3 regions of the Arthrobacter sp. K410C genome follow, and region 2 is predicted to be linked to each of the others. Evidence: riboswitches for the same ligand, from Rfam matches in the RefSeq annotation. Region 2 holds a riboswitch; each other region holds the start of a gene.

Region 1 (7,030 bases), on a different contig from region 2:
GGCATCTACGGCACCTACGCGGCCTACCGTCGGCTGGTCACCAGGCTGCTGGACACGGGCGTGATGCTGGACGAAGGGATGATCTATTTCGACGCCCGGCTGTCCCGCAACCATCCCACCGTGGAGGTGCGGGTGGCCGACGTCTGCCTGCGGGCCGAGGATGCGGCCCTCCTCGCGGTCCTGGTCCGTGCCCTCGTGGAGACCGCCAGCCGGGAGTGGCGGGAAGGCGTGGAACCTGTACCGGTACCGACTGTCCTGCTGAGGATGGCTTCCTGGCAGGCCAGCAGCGGGGGCCTCGGAGGGGAGCTGCTGGACTTTGGAAGCTTCCGGCCAGCCCCCGCGCCCGAGGTTGTGCGTTCCCTGGTGGAGTACCTCGCGCCGGTGCTGGAGGAACAGGGTGAGCTCGACCTGGCGCGGCAAGGCGTGGAAGCGATCATCGCCCGCGGCACAGGGGCAGCCGAGCAGCGCCGGGTCCGTGACCGGTTGCTGTCGGGGCCATCGACCAAGGACATGGGCTTCGGCGCCGTCGTGCGGCATGCCGTGAACGTCACCATGCGCGGCGACTTGGACCTCTCGGAAGTCGACGCCGTTCCCGACCTGCTGCGGGTGCGGCAGGCCTAGCCAGTTGGTAACCGTGGCGTTAGGGAAGGCCACGTGCCATACTCGGCGCGTGGCGCCGTCGTACTCTTTTCATGCCGAGCTTTGGCTCTATCCCGGCGAAGCGGGCTGGCACTTCCTCACCCTGCCGCCGGACGTGGCGGACGACATTGCAGAGCAAAGCGAGGCCGGCAACAAGGCCTTCGGCTCGGTCAAGGTCGCGGTGGAAATTAGCGGCCACCGCTGGCTGACGTCCATCTTTCCGGACAACAAAATGGGGTCGTACCTGCTTCCCGTCAAGAAAGCTGTACGGGAAAAGGCGCGCATCAAGGCGGGCGATAGCGTGGACGTCCGGCTGGAGCTCCAGCCGGACAATGCTTCGCCGGGAGAAAGCTAGATCTGCTTCAGCGCCTGTTCGAGGTCGCGGATCAGGTCGTCGGCGTCCTCGAGCCCAACGGACAGGCGCACCACGCCGTCGCTGAGGCCGATGGCAGCCCGTCCCTCCGGCCCCATCGCACGGTGCGTGGTGGTGGCTGGGTGCGTAATCAGGGATTTCGAATCGCCCAGGTTGTTGGAGATATCGATGATCCGCAGCCCGTCCAGCAGGGCGAAAGCGGCTTCCTTGCCCGAGCGGCCGCCGGACGGAGCGAGCTCCAGGGTGAGCACCGTGCCGCCGGCGCGCATCTGCCTGGCAGCAAGTTCGTACTGCGGGTGCGACTTCAGCAGCGGGTACTTCACCCAGCTCACGGCAGGCTGCTGCTCCAGCCATTCGGCGAGCCGGAGGGCTGTTGTGGAGGAGTGGTTGACACGCAGCGCCATGGTCTCCAGGCCTTTGGTCAACACCCACGCGTTGAACGGCGAAAGCGACGGGCCGGTGTGGCGCATCAGCTGCTTGACCGGACCCTCGATGTACTCCTTGGTGCCCAGGATGGCACCGCCCATCACCCGGCCCTGGCCGTCAATGTGCTTGGTGCCGGAGTAGACGATGACGTCCGCGCCCAGCTGGCCGCAGCGTTGGAGCAGGGGAGTGGCAAAGACGTTGTCGACGACGACGGTGGCCCCGGCAGCGTGCGCAAGTTCGCTGACCGCGGCGATGTCCACGATCTCCTGCATCGGGTTGGACGGAGACTCGAAGAAGACGGCGGTTGTGGGCTGGGACAGGGCGGCGCGCCACTGCTCCAGGTCCGGACCGTCCACAAAGACGGTCTCCACGCCCCACCGCGGCAGGATTTCGTTGAGGATGACGAAGCAGGAACCAAAGAGCGAACGGGCGGCCACCACGCGGTCCCCGGCAGCGAGCAGGGCGCCCAGGGCGGTGAACACGGCGGACATGCCGGACGCGGTGGCAAAGCACGCCTCCGTTCCTTCGAGCAGCCGGAGCCGCTCCTGGAAGGTCGCCACGGAGGGGTTGCCGTACCGGGAGTAGACGAAGCGCTCATCCTCGCCGGTGAAGGCGCGTTCCGCAGCAGCGGCGGATTCGTAGACGAAACCCGAGTTCAGGAACACCGCTTCGGACGTTTCCTGGAAGTTGGTGCGGTCCAGCCCGCCGCGGACGGCCTGGGTGTCGGGGCTCCAGCCGGCGGCGTCATTATTGAAGGTCACTTAGTTCTTTCCCAGGTTGGTCGGCAGGCCGCGGTTCTTCCAGCCATTGACGGTCCGTTCGCCGTAGCGGTCCGGGTCGCCTTCGAACCCCTCCAGGACGTTGTAGGAGGTGAAGCCGGCCTGCGTCGCGGCGATGGCGGCGGAGATGGAGCGCTGGCCGGAGCGGCAGATGAACACCAGCTCCGTGTTGGAATCCTCCGGCGCCTGCTGGCTCAGGTCCTTCAGGAAATCCGGGTTGGGAATGCCGCCGGGGAATGTCCACTGGATGAACAGTGGATCGTTGTCCGTGGCCTTGGTGTCCGGAATGCCGATGTGCGCCCATTCGCCCTCGGTGCGCACGTCCACCAGGATGGCGCCCTGCTCAAGCTTGGCCCAGGCTTCCTCCGGCGTCAGGTCTCCCGCGTAGCTCATGCGTGGCCCTCGCCGTCGAACTCGAGGTCCTCGCTGGCTGCTTCCAGGTCGTCAACAGCGGTGGCGACGGCGGCGTCCGCCGATGCGATGGCGGCCGGCAGGACCACGGCCTGGGCCACGATGACGCTGGTGCCGTTGAAGGCTGCCGCCGGGCTTCCGTGCAGGACGTAGCCTTCGGCGAGTGCGGTTGAGATCCGCTCACAGAATTCACGGTTGTCCGGGCCGCTGATGAGGCGGTAGGACAACTTTTCTTCGGGGGCGTCGGACACGACGGATCTCCTTCTCTCACGCTTGCAGCTCGAATCGGTCGATATGCCGAGTATTCACCTGAGGCACCCCGCCGCGGAAGGAGGGTTGCCGACCGGCCAGTCAGGGCTTGGCGCCGGTACTCATTACTCCCCAAAAACGTAACATCTGGCACCGGCGGCCGCATCGCCGTCGTCGTCATGTTGCGTAACTGAAGCGGAAACGCTGCCGAAGGCGGCGAGGCGGTGCCGTCACCGGTGAACGGCCGACGGCGGTATCACCGCAGGTGGGCGGGTCTTTCTTTCCCATCCCGGCGCGACGGCCCGATACAGTTCTTGGGGGGCAGCGCCCCGCCGTGAAAGATCAGCACTGGGGGTCCCTTGAACATGCGAACAGCCACGCCCTGCCGCCGCCCCCGTCCGGCCCTGGCCCCCCGTCTTCGCGTGGCCTGGGCGTTCCTTGCCGTACTTGCTGTTGCGTATGTGACTGCGGTCCTGCCGGCGGGGGCGGCCCGGGCAGCCGAACCCGCACCGGACGCGGGCAAGCCGCTGCTCGGCGTCGTCCTGGAATGGGGCGAGGACACCGCTGCAGGGTTTGCCGAGCGGCTGGGAGCGTCACCGGCTGTCTATGGACACGACATCGCTTTTCCCTACCGTTCCTCCGAGCAGAACGACATCAAGGGATTCCTTGAACAGTCCTCGCTCCAGGGCGCCCACGCCATGCTCACGGTCAAGCCCACGGTGCCGCTGGAGCAGATAGACGCCACGGCAGCCGAGTCATTCGCCGGGGAAATCAGACGGCTTACCGCGCAGTTCCATGGGCAGGTGCTGGTGCGGTTTGCCCCGGACATGAACGCCTCCTGGGTGGAGTGGGGCCAGCAGCCGGCCGAATACCGGAAGGCGTTCCAGGCTGTCTCCGCGGCATTTGGGGATTCCGGCAACGGCCGGACGGTTATGGTCTGGGAGCCGTACCTGGGCAAGGACTACCCCTTTGACCGGAACCGGAACGCGCCGGCCCGCGGAAGCGACGGTTTCGCCTTGCTGGATACCAACGGCGACGGTGCCTGGAACGGGTCTGACAGCGCCTACGAACCGTACTATCCGGGTGATGATGCCGTGGACTGGGTTGGCCTGACGGCTTTCCATGACGATACCGCCGGTGGCGCCGCAGTCAATACCGTTCCGCGCGCCGGTGAGCTGGAGGACATGCTGACGGCCTCGGGCGGCGAAAACTTCTACGCCACCTATGCCGAGGAGCGGGCCAAGCCGTTCCTGCTGCAGACCGCCGCCTTCTACAGCCCCGCGTCCGGCGGCGCGTCCGAGGCTGAGATCAAGACCGGCTGGTGGGACCAGGTGGTGGGCACTGCCACGTCGGCAGAGTTTGGCAGGACGTCCGCGGTGGTCTGGGACGAGCGCACCAGCACCAGGGACACCGGCGTGGCCAGCATCGACTGGCTCCTGACCGGCAGCCCGGAGATCGCCCGGGCGGCGCTGGACCGGCTGGAGGCCTCGCCCTTGGTGACCGGTCCCGTCACGGAGGTGTCCACCGGCGGCAGCGACTATGTCCGGGCAAACACGCTGGCCGGGGCTGCCGCCTGGACAGTATGGGCCGCACTCGTCATCCTCCTGGTGGCCCTCTGGCAGATTCCGCGGCGCGTTCACGCCGCAACAGCTTGGGGTTACACGGACCCGTCCGGCAGGGATTCGCGCGTGGACCTGCTGCGCGGACTGGCCATCGTGTTTGTCGTGGTCAACCACCTGGGCATGACGTCCCTGTTCCAGCTCCTGACCCAGGAGGCGGTGGGCTTCGTTTCGGGTGCCGAACTGTTTGTCCTCTTCTCCGGTCTAGTGGTGGGCATGGTCTACGGGCCCCGGGTGAAAGACGATTTTGGAACCGTCGTGGACCTGACGTCCCGACGCGCCGGCAAGCTCTACCTGACTGCACTGATAGTCCTCGTGGGCGTCTTCCTGGCTTCGCTGCTGCCGGTTTTCCGCATCGACGCGCTAACCACCTTCGTGGACCAGGGGACCGGCGGGGCAGGGCACGACGGCGCCGGGCGCACCTACGACCTTTATGCAGGAATGGAGCAACTCTTCCAGTTCCCGGTGCCGGCCCAGGTCCTCCCCGCCGTCCTGCTGCTGCAGTTCGGTCCGTGGCAGTTCAACGTGATGGGGCTGTACGTGGTGCTGCTGCTGGCCAGCCCCTTTATTCTTGCCGCCCTCAACCGGGGCAAGGCCGTGTGGGTGCTGGCCGGCACCCTGGCGGTCTACGCCGTCGGCGCCGCCACGCGCTTCCGGCTCCTGCCGTCGCAGTTCGAGGACTCGTTCCCGCTGCTCGTGTGGCAGGTGCTGTTCGTGCTCGGCCTGGTGGCCGGATTCCACCGGCGCAGTATTGTCGACTGGCTTTCGGCGCGGACATGGGTGGTGGCCGCCTGCACGGCGCTCGCGTTCCTGCTGGCTTTCCTGTCCTGGGGGAACCCCTATCTTGCCAACGGCTTCGACGTCCGGCTGGCCATTGTCCCGGACACCCTGTACCGGACGGTCTACGACGCCCTCTTTGCACGGACCTACCTGGCACCCGGCCGGCTCCTCAACGTCCTGGTCCTGGTGGTCGCTGCCTACGCATTCCTCACCGCGTACTGGAAGCCGGTGCAGCGGGCTTTGGGCTGGTTCCTGATTCCGCTGGGCCGCGCGACGCTGTACGTGTTCATCATGCACGTGGTGCTGATTGCCGTGGTGGCGAACATCCCGGCCCTGCAGCAGGAGAACGTCCTGCTGAACACGGCTGCCTACGCCGCGGTGCTGGGGCTGCTGTGGGTGATGGTCCGGACGAAGTTCCTTTTCCGGATCATTCCTACGTAGGAGCTGGCACCGGGCACCGGCGGCTGTTCGAGACATAAAAAAGCGGCGGGAACCGCTGGCCCTTGCCCTCGGTACACGCCGCCCTTGTGTCCTGGGCCTGGTTCTCCTAGACCAGGCCCGGGTAACTGGCCATGATGTAGTCCGTGGCCGCGGGGCCCTTCATTTGGAGGCCGGTGCGGTCCGGGCTGATCCTGTCGCGCATGCCAGCCCAGAAGCTGTCCTCCGGACTGAGTGCCTGCTGATTGATGAAGCACCAGCTGGTGTAAAGCCCGTACAGGCGGTCACGGTCCAGGCTGTGTTCGGAGGTTTGGTCCAGGTAGGTAGCTTCACGGAGAAAGATGTCGAACTGCGAATGTGCCATGACGGCTTCCCTTCGCTAAGTGCGGTGGCGCTGCCGTTCGGCTACAGCAACAGACCTCACATGCCGTGCACGGGGCAATGGAGTGGAACTGGGTCCTTCAAGAAAGGAGGACCCCACGCGGGATGGACGCCCATCTACAGTGTAGACTCTACGCGTAGACTAAGCATCCGGCAAGCGTCTTGATTAACTCGCTGGAACACCGCTTTCAATGCCACCTGTCTTAGCGAAGCGGGCTATTCGAACGAGGCCCGCCGCCGGTCCTGCAGTCGGGTGTTCCAGATGTCCGGACGGGCCACCCTGAAGCGGCGGCCGGTCAGGGCCCGCGGGGAAATCCGGATGTAGTGGCTCTTCTCTCCGGGCTGCCAAGGCTCCAACCCCAACGCGTCCACGGCGTCCTTTTCCGCCTGGTCTTCCATGATTTCGGTGTCCCCGCGCAGCACCACGCTCCAAGCTTCCTCTGTGTGCGGATCGTAGCCGTCGATTTCCAGGGCGGCCGGGCGCTCCTGGGCGGCCCCCCACAATTTGGTCACCCCGGACGTGCGGAAAGTGATGCTGCGGCGGTAAACCAAGTAGTTGATGGGGAAAATCTCCGGATGGCCGTCCACCACCAGGGCAAGGCGGCCCAGGGTGTCGGCGGCCAGGAGTTCCCAGCACTCGTCGAAGGTCAGGTTGTCATCTGGCTGCGGCGCGCGTGAATCCATGAACCACACCCTACGGGCCGGCCGGCCGGGGGAACAGCACTTTACTGAATGCCGGCGAAAAGTTCACTCAGCTCAGCGGTCAGCTCCTTCTGGAGCGACGGCGTCCCGATCTCCTGCCCGTCAATCCGGTTGACGGGCGCGAGCAGGCGCACGCTGGAGATCAGCCACACGGCGTCGGCGTCCAGCAGGTCCTGCGGCACCAGCGGCCCGTACCCCAGTTCCCAGCCTGCTTCCCTGGCGGCCCTGAACAG
Region 2 (7,030 bases):
TCGGCCACCCTGCTCACCGTCATCTCCCTGCTGAATACCTTCGTGGAGTGGCGCAGCGCGGACATCAGCAGCAAGGAGGGCCGCGAAACGCGCCGCAACCAGCTGCTGAAGAACCTGTCCCTGAGCGGCGGGGCACTGCTCGCCTCCGTGGACACGGCCGGCAAGCCGGGCCTGGCCTGGCGCGCCGAGCACCTGGCGGCCGATGCCCGCAAGGGTGCCTCGCACCTTGCCTCGGACGCCCGGAGGACCACCAACAAGAAGCTGGCCAAGGCGGACAAGGCCGTCCGGCGCGCCGTTGAACAGGCCACGGGGGCATAAGCACGAATGACCGCTGCAGCCGCCACCCGGGACGATTCCGGAGCTCCTGTCCCCCACTGGCCCGCACCGTTCGCTTCGCGGCCCGTTAACGCCACTCTCACGGTTCCCGGCTCGAAGTCCCTGACCAACAGGTACCTCGTCCTTGCCGCGCTGGCCGACGGACCGTCACGCCTGCGTGCACCCCTGCACTCCCGCGACTCCGCCCTGATGGTCGAGGCGCTCCGCCAGCTGGGTGCCACCATCACGGAAGTGCCGGGCGATGGCGCGTTCGGGCCGGACCTCGAAGTGGTCCCGCTGGGGCAGGATGCGGCGCAGCCGCTCACCAGGATTGACTGCGGCCTCGCCGGCACGGTCATGCGTTTCGTTCCGCCGCTCGCGGCGCTGCGCAACGGTGCCAGCGTGTTCGACGGCGACCCGCACGCGCGCAAGCGTCCGATGGGGACCATTATCGAGGCGCTGAGGGCGCTGGGCGTTACGGTATCCGCTGAGGATGGGGGCACGCCGTCGTCGCTTCCGTTCGTGGTGGAAGGCAGCGGGGAGGTCCGCGGCGGGCACCTGGTGATCGATGCCAGCGCGTCCTCCCAGTTCGTCTCCGCGTTGCTGCTGGTGGGGGCGCGGTTCACCGAGGGCCTGCATCTTGAGCACGTGGGCAAACCAGTGCCCAGCCTGGACCACATCAACATGACAGTTGCGGTCCTCCGCGGCGCCGGGGTCCAGGTGGATGACTCGGTGCCCAACCACTGGGTTGTCTCACCTGGCCCCATCCGCGCTTTCGACCAGCGGATCGAGCAGGACCTGTCCAACGCCGGCCCGTTCCTCGCAGCGGCGCTGGCTTCAGGCGGGACCGTCCGGATTCCCGGCTGGCCCGAGCAGACGCAGCAGGTGGGTGACCTGTGGCGCAGCATCCTCCCCGAGATGGGCGCGACAGTGACACTTGAGGACGGCGTCCTCACGGTCACGGGCGGTCCCGAAATCAAGGGCGCCCACTTCGCCGACACCAGCGAACTGGCACCTACGGTAGCGGCCCTGTGCGCCCTTGCATCGGGGCCGTCCCGGCTCACCGGGATAGCCCACCTGCGCGGGCATGAAACGGACCGGCTAGCCGCGCTGGTTACGGAAATAAACCGCCTGGGCGGCGACGTCGAGGAAACCAGCGACGGCCTGGTGATCCGCCCTGCCCCGCTGCACGCCGGCGTCGTGCACAGCTACGCCGACCACCGCATGGCCACTGCAGGGGCAATCCTGGGCCTGGCGGTGGAAGGAGTACAGGTGGAGGACATCGCCACCACGGCAAAGACCATGCCCGACTTTCCCCGGCTCTGGGCGGACATGCTCGCCCAGGGCGGTGCCCCGCAGCAGGAGGCCCGCACCGGGGCGGAAGGTTAGCGGTGGCAAGGCGCACTGATTCCTGGGACGAATCGGATGTCCGGATCCGGCCCAACAAGAAGGGGTCCAGGCCCCGCACCAAGGACCGCCCCAGCCACGACGACGCCGTGACCGGGCGGATCATCACCGTTGACCGGGGGCGGTACACCGCCGTGGTGCGCGAGGACTCCGCTGACGAGCGTACAGTTATCGCCGCCCGGGCCCGTGAACTCCGCCGCTCCCCCGTTGTGGCGGGCGACTTCGTTTCCCTCGTGGGGGATGTTTCCGGCGACCCCCATACCCTGGCCCGGCTGGTCAGGATCCAGGACCGGAAGACGCTGCTGCGGCGCAGCGCTGACGATACTGACCCGGTGGAGCGGGCCGTGGTGGCCAACGCCGACCAACTGGTGATCGTGGTGGCCGCCGCCAACCCGGAACCCCGCACAGGCTTCATCGACCGCGCGCTCGTAGCGGCCTACGACGCCGGCATCGACCCGATCCTGCTGGTCACCAAGGCGGACGTCAAGGATCCGGCGGAGCTCCTGTCCAACTACACTCACCTCGACCTTCCCGTGATCATCAGCCGGACCGCCGACCTTGCGGCGTCCGGCATCGATGCCCGCTCGGACGACGGACTGTCCGCCCGGCTGGACAGCGCTGCTGTTGCCGCGCTGCGGTCCTACCTGGACGGCAAGGTCACCGTCATGCTGGGACACTCCGGCGTCGGCAAGTCAACAATGGTCAACGCGCTCACGGGAGCCGAACGTGCCACCGGCGGCGTCAACGCGGTCACCGGCAGGGGCCGGCACACGTCATCGTCAGCACTGGCCCTGCGGCTGGTTGACGCACCGCCGGGCAGCTGGATCATCGACACCCCCGGCATCCGCTCCTTTGGCCTGGCGCATGTGGACCCGGACCGGATCCTGCGGTCCTTCCCGGACCTCTCCCCCGGCACCGATGCCTGCGAACGCGGCTGCAAGCACACGGCAACAGCCGTTAACTGCGGCCTGGATGCCTGGGTGGTGGAAGGCCACGCGGGCCCGACCGGAGAGGCTCGGCTGGCGTCCTTGCGCCGGTTGCTCGGAGCGGATCCGCGGGAGGATGCTCAGGAGGCAAAGGAGCTCGGCAGCGTCAACTGACAAAGCCGATCTCCCAGCAGAACAGCCTGCAGACGGTAGTTTGGAACCATGATCCAACCCGCTTCGAGCTACAACGATGACCTGCGCCTGGCCCATGTCCTGGCCGACTCCGTGGATGACCAGACCATGAGCCGCTTCAAGGCACTGGACCTCCATGTGGAGACCAAGCCCGACCTGACGCCGGTCACCGACGCGGACAAGGCCGCCGAGGAAGCCATCCGCGGCCAGCTCTCCCGCTCCCGCCCCCGCGACGCAGTGCTCGGTGAGGAGTTCGGCAGTACCGGCCACGGCTCGCGCCGCTGGATCATCGACCCCATCGACGGAACCAAGAACTTTGTCCGTGGCGTCCCCGTGTGGGCCACCCTTATTGCCCTCGTTGACGAGGGCGAGCCGGTGGTCGGCGTCGTGAGCGCTCCAGCCTTGGGCAAGCGCTGGTGGGCGGCCAAGGGCATGGGTGCCTACATGGGCCGTTCCCTTGCCGCGGCTACCCGGCTGCGGGTGTCCGACGTCTCCAGCCTGTCCGACGCCTCACTGTCCTATTCAAGCCTCTCCGGCTGGAAGGAACGGGGAAACCTGGACGAGTTCCTCGGCCTTACCGAGGATGTGTGGCGGACCCGTGCCTTCGGTGACTTCTGGTCCTACTGCATGGTGGCAGAGGGCTCGGTGGACATCGCCTGCGAACCCGAGCTCAATCTGTACGACATGGCTGCATTGGTGCCGATTGTGGTGGAGGCGGGTGGGCGGTTCACATCGCTTGAGGGCGAGGATGGCCCGTTCGGCGGGAACGCATTGGCCACCAACTCCATCCTGCACTCGGAGGTGCTGCAGCGGTTGAACCCGTACCTTGACGACCTGCTCTAAAGCCCCCTGCAACCGAACAAACGACGGCGGTTACCTCCAGAAGGAGGTGTCCGCCGTCGTCTTCTTCGCCGAAAAGCCTGTTTTCCATTCCCGCGTAACAAAGGCCTTAACAATTGCGCCGGCTTCAATCCTGGCCGCCCCATGTTCTACGCTCTTAACCAGGTCACGAGTGCCAGCGCAAAACCCCGGTTTGCTGGCCGGCAACCCTCCATTCGCGGTGGGGTGCCCCGGGTGACGACCAGGCCGGTCCGGAGCGGATGCGGCAAGCGCGGATTCCCTTGATAGCGGAGTCCTGTTTTGAAGTGAGGTCTCTGTGACAACTGCCACCGTCTCCCCCAACGCCGCCATCACCGCTGATTCCGTGTTTGACGGACGGCAGGCACTGGCCGGCCGGCCTCTCGCCGCCGTCACCGGCGCAGAAATCCAGGCACCGCTGATTTCCGGCGGCCATATCCGCTACGCCAACCTTGACTATGGCGCCTCCGCCCCCGCCCTCTCGGTGGTGTCCGCCTACCTCAACGAGATCCTGCCTTTCTATGCCAGTGTCCACCGCGGTGCCGGCTACGCGTCCCAGATCAGCACCTCGGTCTACGAAAACGCCCGCAGCATCGTCCGCGACTTTGTGGGCGGCCGCCCGAACGACTCCGTCATCTTCACGCGGAACACCACGGACTCGCTCAACCTGCTGGCCGGCTGCCTGCCCCTCAACGGCGGCCAGCCCGCCGGCGACGTCCTGTACCTGGACATTGAGCACCACGCCAACCTGCTGCCGTGGCAGGGCGTTCCCCACCGCAGCATTGTTGCCGCCGACACCATCGCGGGAACCATCGACGCCGTACGTGCAGAGCTGGAACAGGGCGGCGTCAGCCTGCTGGCCATCACCGGCGCCTCCAACGTCACGGGCGAAATCCTCCCGGTCCGCGCCCTTGCGGCCCTGGCCCACCAGCACGGGGCCCGCATCGTGGTGGACGCGGCCCAGCTGGCGCCGCACCGCCGCATCAACATCAGCGCGGACGACGTCGATTACGTCGCCTTCTCCGGCCACAAGCTGTACGCGCCCTTCGGCGCAGGCGTCCTGGTGGGACGGCCGGACTGGCTCGACGCCGGAACCCCGCACCTCGCCGGCGGCGGCGCGGTCAAGGAGGCCAGGCTCGACGGCGTCAGCTGGGCCACCGGCCCGGCCCGCCACGAGGGCGGCTCCCCCAACGTCCTGGGTGCCGCCACCCTGGCCAAGGCCACCCAGGTCATCGCGGGCCTGGACCAGGAACGCTGGCACGCCCACGAATCCGCCATCCGTTGCTTCCTGGTGGAGGGCCTCCAGGAGATCGACGGCGTCACAGTGCACCAGATCTTCAAGGACACCAACCCGGACACCGACACCATCGGCGTGGTCAACTTCTCGGTTGAGGGCTACGACGCAGGCCTCGTGGCTGCGTACCTGTCGGCCGAGCACGGCGTGGGCCTGCGTGACGGACGCTTCTGCGCACACCCCCTGCTGAAGCGGCTGGGCCTGCCTTCGGGTTCGCTCCGCGCCAGCTTCGGCGTCGGTTCCCGGCTGGAGGATGCCCAGCGGCTCCTGGCCGGCATCGCCAAGCTGCGCCGTGACGGGCTCGGCTGGGACTACGTGGTGGACTCAGGGCGGTGGGTTCCCGCCAATGACACCCGCACCTACCCGCACTGGGCCCCAAACACGCCTGGGACCGCCGGCGCTGCTCCCTGCACCGACGACTGACCCATCCGGCAGATGCGGTAAATTCGGAAGGTACCGCAGGGCATTGACTGAAGGAGGCCGCACGTGGTTCGGGGTGGCCCAAAGCTGGATCTCGGGCGGCGCCGGGAGCTGGGCAAGAGTTTCCAGCAGGGCGGTAGGCACTATCAGCGGGTCCGGCCCGGTTATCCCGCCGACTCTGCCAATTGGCTCATCCCCGCGGGCGCGAGGGATGCGCTCGACGCCGGGGCAGGAACCGGCAAGTTCACCGAACTGCTGCTGGAACGCGGGCTGGCCGTCACCGCCGTCGACCCCTCCGCCGACATGCTGGACCAGCTGAAGGCACACTATCCCGGCGCCACCGCGGTCCTGGGAACCGCCGAAGCCACAGGCCTGCCGTCGTCCGCCTTCGACGTCGTCACCGTTGCCCAGGCCTGGCACTGGTGCGATCCCCTGACCGCGAGCACCGAACTGGCACGCGTCCTGCGTCCGCACGGCACACTCGGGCTTGTCTGGAACCAACTGGACACCACCGTCCCCTGGGTGCACCGGCTCTCGCGGATCATGCACGCCGGGGACGTCTACAAGCCCGGCCACCGGCCGGTGGTGGGCCCGGAATTCGGTGAGCTGGAAAGCCACGTGACGCACTGGCAGGACACCGTCAGCACCGAGGACCTGATCGAACTGACCAAATCGCGCAGCTATTACCTCCGGGCAGGTGATGCCACCCGTGCCAAGGTCCTCGCCAACCTTGACTGGTACCTGCATGAGCACCTGGGACATGCCGCGGACGAGGACATCGGGCTGCCGTACCTGACGTTGTCGTGGCGGGCAGTCAAAGTATGAGCGGTTCCGCCGCGCTCCCTGGGCACCCGGTAGGCTTGGTCCTGTGAAGACCAGCGCGCCCTCCTCCTCCATTGAGGACTACGTCAAGGTCATCTACTCTTTCACTGAATGGCAGGACAAGCCCATCACGTCCTCGCAGCTGGCCCAAAGGCTGGGCGTTGCCAATTCGTCCGTGTCGGAAATGGTCCGCAAGCTCAAGGACCAGGGCCTTGTTGACCACAAGCCGTACAGCGCCATTACCCTTACGGACGCGGGACTGCGGCTTGCCTTGTCCATGGTGCGGCGCCACCGGCTGATCGAAACCTACCTGGTCCAGCAGCTTGGATACAGCTGGGATGAGGTCCACGACGAGGCCGAACTGCTCGAGCACGCAGTATCAGACACTTTCATTGAGCGCGTCGCCGCCAAGCTCGGCGATCCCAGCCGGGACCCGCACGGGGATCCTATTCCCACGGCGGACGGCAAGGTGCTGATGCCCAGGGCGCACCTGATGGGCGAGCTGGATAAGGGCCACACCGGCAGGATTACGCGGATCAGTGACGATAACCCGGACCTGCTCCGCTATCTGTCCGCCGAGGAGATCGACCTTGACGCCGAGGTAGAGGTGGTGGGACGCCGGCCGTTCGGCGGTGCCCTGATGGTGCGGATCCGGAACTCCGGGCGGACCAGGGATTACGATCTGGCGGACGAGATCACCTCAGCCCTCTGGGTCCACAGCGACCATCCCCATCCAGGCTGCCTGCTGGGAGACAGCTGACGTGGGACCGGCGCCCGTCTGGCGGGCATGGCTGGC
Region 3 (7,030 bases), on a different contig from region 2:
ACGTGGGCGCAAATTCGTTGTTCGAAGCGGCGGTCTCCACCACGCCCGGGACCGGGTACCAGGTTCGCAGCGCCCAGCTGTCCCCCGACGAGACCGAGGCGATGTCCCAAAAGACCTGCTTGTCGAGGCCAAGCCGGTCTGCCAGCACGGCACCCTCAGCCGTTGAGGCGAGGTTGATGAACAGCATGAGGTTGTTGCAGATCTTGGCTGCCTGGCCCGTGGTGGCGCCGCCGGTGGGAATGATGTTGGCGGCCATCGGACGGATGTACTCCGTGGCGTCCGCCACCGCTCCCGGCTCCCCGCCCACCATGAAGGTCAGCGTCCCGGCCTTCGCCCCGCTCATGCCGCCCGAAACCGGCGCGTCAACGAAGCGGAAGCCGGCGGCAGCAGCGGCGTCGTGCAGTTCCTGCGCCGCTGCGATGTCGATGGTGGAGGAATCAACCAGCAGGGTGCTGGTACCTGCGGCGGCCAGCACTCCTTCCGGGCCCAGGTACACGGCCCTGGCATGCTCGCCCTTGGGGAGCATGGTGAAGACGGCGTCGGCTCCCTCCACTGCTTCGGCAATGCTGCCGGCGGGCTTGACCCCGCCGGCCTCCGCGGCGGCAAGGGCTGCGGGGTTGAGGTCGAAGCCGCGCACCTCATGTCCGGCCTTGGCCAGGTTCACGGACATGGACCCGCCCATGTTCCCCAGTCCAATCCATCCGATTACTGCCATCGCCCGGGCTCCTTTGCTCTGCGGCCGGCCGCCATGGCCGGACCGCCCAGTGACAACGGTTACATGCTGTTAGAGTGCAATCAAGGGGAAAAATCACAGACAGTATGTGCACTGATGCACATTGACGGAAGGTTGCACCAGTGGCCCGGCTTCCCAGCCCAGACGACCTGCTGATTCTCCTGACCGTGGCACGGCTGGGACGGTTCAACGCCGTCGCCGAGAGCCTGGGAACCACGCACACCACCATTTCCCGCCGCATCCTGGCATTGGACCGGCAACTGGGCGGCAGGACGCTGGAACGCAGCCCGCAGGGCTGGGAGCTGACCGAGCTTGGCGCCTCCGCAGTGGCGGCCGCCGAGGCCATCGAGGAAACGCTGGGCTCGCTTGCCGGCACCATCGGCCAGGAACGCGATGCCCTGTCCGGCATGGTCCGGATCAGCACGTCGGACGGTTTCGGCGCCGAATTCGTGGCTCCGGCGCTGGTACGCCTCCAGCAGCGCCATCCCCTTCTGAATATCGAGATGCTCAGCGCAACCCGCAAGGTCAGCCGCAACCGGTCCGGAGTTGACCTGGAAGTGGTGGTGGGCGGAACCGACGTCAACAATGCCCAGACGATTTTCCTTACCAACTACTACCTCCGGCTTTACGCCAGCGCCGCCTATGCAGCCCAGCGCGGACTGCCGGAAACGCCCGACGGCGTGGGGCAGCACGGCTTCGTGTCGTACGTCGAATCCGCCCTCCAGGTGGCGGAACTCGGCCACCGGTCCTCGCAGCTGCCCGCGCCGAAATCCAGCTTCCAGGCCACGAGCATCTTCGCCCAGGTGGAGGCTGTGCGCAGGGGCGCGGGCATCGGGCTGCTTCCCAACTTCATGGTGGCCCGCGACCCCGGTTTCATCCCCGTCCTTCCGCACGATTTCGAGCGCCAGCTTCCCATCTGGGCAGTGGCGCGGCCGGAGTCGATGCGGTCCGGGCGCGTCCAGGCGGTCATAGCCGCGCTCAAGGAAGAAGTGGCGGCCCGGCAGGACCTGCTGGTCGCCTGAGTCCTGCCGCGGGCGGCAAGCATTCAGGGGCGGAACAGCCGGCGGACCACTTTCCCGGCCGCCAGGGCGTCCAGGCCCTCATTGATCTCGGCGAGCGGGCGCGTGTCCGAATGCAGCAGTTCCACCGGCAGCCGGCCGTCCCGCCAGTAGCCGAGATAGCGCGGGATGTCCCGGCCGGGGACGGCGTCGCCCATGTACGAGCCGAGCAGCCGCTTGCCCGCACCCGCAAACTGGAGCGCCGGGACGGCCAGTTCCGCGGACGGATGCGGCAGGCCCACCGAAACCACGGCGCCGCCCCTGGTCACCAGCTCAAGGCAGGAGGCGATGACACGGGCGGAGCCCACTGCCTCCACGGCAACATCCACGCCGTCACCGGCGGCATCTGCAATCAGCCTTGCAGCGTCCTCTGGGGTACCCGCAGCGCTGGCACCACAGTCCAGGGCCAGCTGGTGCTTGTCCCTGTTTGGATCAATGGCGACGATCGAGCCCGCACCGGCGATGCGGGCTGCCATGACTGCCGACAGGCCGACGGCGCCGAGGCCAAACACGGCTACCGACTCCCCGCCGTCGACCTTTGCCGTATTGAAGACCGCGCCCATGCCCGTCAGCACCGCGCAGCCGAACATCGCGGCAACCGTGTCCGGGACGTCGTCGTCGATCACCACGACCGATTCGCGCGCAACCACCGCGTAGTCTGCGAAAGCCGACACGCCAAGGTGGTGGTTGATGCGCTCCCCTGACCGGGTCCGCAGCACGGCCTCACCGTGCAGGAGGTCGCCGGACCCGTTGGCTTCGGCGGCACGGTGACACAGGGCGGGCCGGCCTGCCCGGCAGGCGCGGCAGTCCCCGCAGCTTGGAACGAAGACCAGCACCACGTGGTCGCCCTCGGAGACACCGGTGACTCCGCTGCCCACCGAGGCCACCCTGCCCACCGCCTCATGCCCCAGCGCCATCGGCAGGGGCCGGACGCGCGAACCGTCCACCACGGAGAGGTCGGAGTGGCACAGGCTCGAATACTTGATGGAAATTCCCAGCTCGCCTGCCCGCGGTTCGGGCCGTTCCAGCTCCTCCACCGTCAGGGGGCGGGCGTCGGAGTACCTGGTTCCCGCGGGAACGGTGTTGTAAAGGACAGCGGCTCGCATGGGGGTTCCTTGGTGTGGTTGGGGGTGGTGGTCATGCGGCTGCCCGGACCCGGAATCCGGGCCCGGGCAGCTGCCTTACCTGTGGTGCCTGGCTGCGTGCTACTTCTTGCTGGCAGCGAGGAGGTCTGCGGTGCCCTTGGCATCCGCGGCGTCGACGTCATGCAGTGAGATGCCCCTGGTCTCCTTGAGGAAGAGCACGGACACCGCCGTCACGATGCAGGCGGCCAGGAGGTAGAGGGCCACCGGAAGGGATGAATTGAAGTTGCCCAGCAGGGCGGTGGCGATGATCGGCGCCAGCGAGCCGGCAACGATCGAGGTCACTTGGTAGCCCAGGGACACGCCGGAGTAGCGCATCCGGGTGGGGAACATCTCGGCCATGATGGACGGCTGGCCCGCGTACATCAACGCGTGGAAGAGCAGCCCGATGGTGATGGCGGCCAGGATGACCATGTCATTGGCTGTGTCCATCATGGGGAAGGCGAAGAAGCCCCAGGTTCCGCCGAGGATGGCGCCCGCCATGTAGACGGGCCGCCGCCCGAAGGCGTCGGAGAGCTTGCCGACCAGCGGGACGGCGCAGAAGTGGATGAAGTGCGCCACCAGCAGCAGGAGCAGGATCCGTGAAGTGTCCGTCTGGACAACCACCTTCAGGTACGTGATGGAGAACGTGACCACCAGGTAGTAGAGGATGTTTTCGGCGAACCGGAGCCCCATGGCGGTGAAGACGCCGCGGGGGTAGCGGCGGAAGACTTCGGCAACACCGTAGCCCTTCTTTTCCGCGGTGACTTCCTTCCGGGCTTCGATGAAGATCGGAGCGTCCTGGACCTTGGTGCGGATGTAGTAGCCGATGATGACGATGACGGCGGACAGCCAGAACGCCACGCGCCAGCCCCAGCCGAGGAAGGCTTCCTGGGACAGTGTCGAGGACAGGGTGAACAGTACGCCCGTGGCCAGCAGGTTGCCCATTGGAACAGCAGACTGCGGCCAGCTGGACCAGAACCCGCGGGACTGGTTGGGGCTGTGCTCTGCCACCAGCAGCACGGCGCCGCCCCACTCACCGCCGACAGCGAAGCCCTGCACGAAGCGCAGGAACACCAGGAGGGCGGGAGCCCAGTAGCCGATCTGGGCGAAGGTGGGCAGGCAGCCCATGAGGAAGGTGGCCACACCCACCAGGATGATGCTCAGCTGCAGGAGCTGCTTGCGGCCGAACTTGTCACCGAAATGGCCAAAGACGATGCCGCCGATGGGGCGGGCCACGAAGCCTACGGCGTAGGTGACGAATGCGGCAATGATGCCGTCCAGTTCCGTGCCTGAGTTGGGGAAGAACGTTTTGCCGAACACCAGTGTGGCGGCAGATGCGTAGAGGAAGAACTCGTACCATTCGACCACCGTGCCGGCCATCGAGGCCGTGACGACTTTCTTCAGCCCTGAGGCCTTAACATCGGTTTCCTCGAGCCGCCGTGTGGCGGAGTGTTCCGTACTCATGAGTGAACTCCTTTGGCGTCTCCGTCGACACCACAATGGGGATCGGACAGCGGTTTTGTGGTGAGCACCACAAAACTGCAGGTTCACACGAGTATTGTCTGGTGACGCGCTGAGCTCAACGCCGAATACTGCAGGAAGCATCTGCAAAAATGCACATCCAGCACTGCGGCCCGGTGGGAACCGCGGGCTCGGCAGGGGTTCAAGGCAGGAGGTGCTCGCGGAGCTGGTCCCCGAGCTGCCCGATTTCCGTCAGGAAGCCGTCGTGGCCGATCGGCGCTTGGATCAGATGCACGTCCACGTCCCCGGGCAGTGCGCGCGCCAGCTCCCGCGACTGGGACGGGAAGTAGAGCCGGTCCGAATCGACTGCAGCAATGAAGAACCGGGCTTCGGAACGGGCCAGCGCTTCGGCCAGCGTTCCGCGTTCCCTGCAGACATCGTGGCTCATCAGCGCCTCGGTGATGGCGATGTAGCTGTTGGCGTCGAAGCGCTGGACCAGCTTGTTGCCCTGGTGGTCCAGGTAGCTCTCCACCTGGTAGCGGCCGCGGCCCGACAGGCAGTCAGCCTGCAGCGGTGATTCCGGGGCCTGGGGCTCCCGGCCGAACCTGCCCTCCAGCTCGGCGGCGGAGCGGTAGGTGATGTGCGCGATGCGCCGCGCCAAGGCCAGGCCTTCCTCGGGGAACGGGCCGCCGTAGTAGTCGCCGCCGTTGAAGTTGGGGTCCTGGCGAATGGCAAGGGTCTGTGCCTGGGCAAACGCGATTTGCTCTGCCGTGCTGGCGGCGCCCACGGAAATCACGGCGCAGCGCTGCACCCGCTCCGGGTAGGTGATGGCCCATTCCAAGGCGCGGGCACCGCCCAGGGAACCCCCTAGGACTGCGTACCAACTGCCGATGCCGAGCTGGTCTGCCAGCCGGGCTTCGGCCACGGTGCTGTCCCGCAATGTCACCAGGGGGAAGCGGGAACCCCAGGGTGTCCCGTCCGGGGCGGGCGACGACGGCCCGGTGGACCCGTAGCAGCCGCCCACAATGTTGATGGACACCACGAAGAACCGGTCCGTGTCCACGGGGGCACCGGGGCCGGCGAGCTGTTCCCACCAGCCGGGTTCGTCGCTGTCGCCGCGGGTGACATGGGTGCTGCCGGTCAGGGCGTGCTCGATGAGGATGGCATTGCTGCCGTCCGCGTTGAGCGTGCCCCACGTTTCGTAGGCGAGCGTGACGTCCGGCAGGTAGCCGCCGGCTTCCAGTTCCAGGCCCCCGATGGAGGCGTAGCGGACAATTCCGTGCTCGGGAACGGTGGTAGGGGTGACGGTAACCGTCATGGCAAGACCTCTTCTACGCGCTTGCCCACCGGCGGAATGACCGGCAGGCCAGGTCTTCACCCGGGGCACCCCACCGCGGAAGGAGGGTTGCCGGCCAGCAAGCCGGGGCTGTCACTGGCACTCATGACCTGGTTCGAGTGTACGAAACACCACCCGGCCCGGGCCAAGAGTGTGACTGGTTGTGACTTCCCCGGCTTTGCGCACGCAGGCCGGCCACCCGCCGTCGGGCCCTGGTCCCCGGACCGTCCGCTCAGGCGCCCTGCGCCTCCTTGGCGGCACGGAACCCGGCTTCAAGGTCGGCGAGGATATCGTCGATGTGCTCCAGGCCGACGGAGAGGCGGACCAGTCCCGGAGCGACGCCGGCCGCCGCCTGCTGCTCCGGTGACAGCTGGCTGTGGGTCGTCGACGCCGGGTGGATGACCAGCGAGCGGACGTCCCCAATGTTGGCCACGTGCGAGTGCAGCTCCAGGGCGTCCACGAACCGCTTGCCCGCCTCGGCACCGCCGGCCAGGTTGAAGGCGACAATGGCGCCGGTACCCCTGGGTCCGTACTTGCGGCCGCGCTCGTACCAGGGGCTGGAGGGCAGCCCGGCGTAGGCGACGGATTCGACGTCGTCCCTTGCTTCCAGCCACCGCGCCACCTCCCCGGCGTTGGCCACATGGCGCTCCACGCGCAGGCTCAGGGTCTCCAGGCCCTGCGAGATCAGGAAGGCGTTGAAAGGCGAAACGGCGGAACCGAGGTCGCGCAGGAGCTGGACCCGGGCCTTGAGGATGTAGGACAGGTTGGCCCCCAGCGCCCCGCCCTCGCCCAGGTCGCGGCCGTACACCAGGCCGTTGTAGGTGGGGTCCGGGGTGTTGAAGCCGGGGAAGCGTCCGGGGTCCTTGCTGAAGTCGAACTTGCCCGAATCAACGATGACGCCGGCGATCGCGGCGCCGTGGCCGCCCAGGTACTTGGTGGCCGAGTGGACCACGATGTCCGCGCCCCATTCCAGCGGCCGGATCAGGTATGGCGTGGACAGCGTGTTGTCCACGATCAGGGGCACGCCGGCCTCGTGGGCGGTGCGGGAGACGCCCTCGATGTCCAGCACGTCCTGCCGCGGGTTGGACACCACTTCGGCAAAGAAGAGCTTGGTGTTGGGCTGGACCGCCTCGCGCCAGTGGTCCAGGTTGTCCGGGTCCGCCACGAAGGTCACCGAGATGCCGAACTTCTTCAAAGTGTGGGCGAACAGGTTGTAAGTGCCGCCGTAGAGGCTGGGGCTGGCCACGATGTGGTCGCCGGCCTCGGCGATGTTTAGGACCGCGAATGTCTCTGCCGCCTGCCCCGAGCTGAGGAGGAG

Evidence for each region. Region 2 has a riboswitch for S-adenosylmethionine ahead of AC5RU7_RS01470 (aminotransferase class V-fold PLP-dependent enzyme). Riboswitches for the same ligand answer to the same signal wherever they lie in the genome.
Region 1: linked by a shared signal. The riboswitch ahead of AC5RU7_RS15965 (DUF1737 domain-containing protein) and the one ahead of AC5RU7_RS01470 (aminotransferase class V-fold PLP-dependent enzyme) in region 2 are both predicted to bind S-adenosylmethionine.
Region 3: linked by a shared signal. The riboswitch ahead of metX (homoserine O-acetyltransferase MetX) and the one ahead of AC5RU7_RS01470 (aminotransferase class V-fold PLP-dependent enzyme) in region 2 are both predicted to bind S-adenosylmethionine.

What each region holds. Positions count from the first base shown of each region.
Region 1 covers NZ_JBNHFJ010000012.1:53,782-60,811, forward strand. The annotation lists gene AC5RU7_RS15945 (glutamate--cysteine ligase 2) at 1-621, shown strand, start outside; gene AC5RU7_RS15950 (DUF1905 domain-containing protein) at 671-994, shown strand; gene AC5RU7_RS15955 (O-succinylhomoserine sulfhydrylase) at 991-2,199, opposite strand; gene AC5RU7_RS15960 (rhodanese-like domain-containing protein) at 2,200-2,610, opposite strand; gene AC5RU7_RS15965 (DUF1737 domain-containing protein) at 2,607-2,879, opposite strand; SAM riboswitch class IV at 2,893-3,007, opposite strand; gene opgC (OpgC domain-containing protein) at 3,243-5,717, shown strand; gene AC5RU7_RS15975 (hypothetical protein) at 5,824-6,078, opposite strand; gene AC5RU7_RS15980 (pyridoxamine 5'-phosphate oxidase family protein) at 6,312-6,779, opposite strand; gene AC5RU7_RS15985 (aminodeoxychorismate lyase) at 6,821-7,030, opposite strand, start outside.
Region 2 covers NZ_JBNHFJ010000001.1:299,787-306,816, forward strand. The annotation lists gene AC5RU7_RS01450 (DoxX family protein) at 1-318, shown strand, start outside; gene aroA (3-phosphoshikimate 1-carboxyvinyltransferase) at 325-1,704, shown strand; gene rsgA (ribosome small subunit-dependent GTPase A) at 1,707-2,822, shown strand; gene hisN (histidinol-phosphatase) at 2,871-3,683, shown strand; SAM riboswitch class IV at 3,845-3,958, shown strand; gene AC5RU7_RS01470 (aminotransferase class V-fold PLP-dependent enzyme) at 3,997-5,415, shown strand; gene AC5RU7_RS01475 (class I SAM-dependent methyltransferase) at 5,479-6,237, shown strand; gene AC5RU7_RS01480 (metal-dependent transcriptional regulator) at 6,281-6,994, shown strand; partial or broken gene AC5RU7_RS01485 (fluoride efflux transporter FluC) at 6,996-7,030, shown strand, end outside.
Region 3 covers NZ_JBNHFJ010000002.1:226,046-233,075, reverse strand. The annotation lists gene mmsB (3-hydroxyisobutyrate dehydrogenase) at 1-715, opposite strand, end outside; gene AC5RU7_RS05950 (LysR family transcriptional regulator) at 856-1,755, shown strand; gene AC5RU7_RS05945 (alcohol dehydrogenase catalytic domain-containing protein) at 1,779-2,897, opposite strand; gene AC5RU7_RS05940 (MFS transporter) at 2,997-4,379, opposite strand; gene metX (homoserine O-acetyltransferase MetX) at 4,579-5,694, opposite strand; SAM riboswitch class IV at 5,707-5,823, opposite strand; gene AC5RU7_RS05930 (bifunctional o-acetylhomoserine/o-acetylserine sulfhydrylase) at 5,945-7,030, opposite strand, start outside.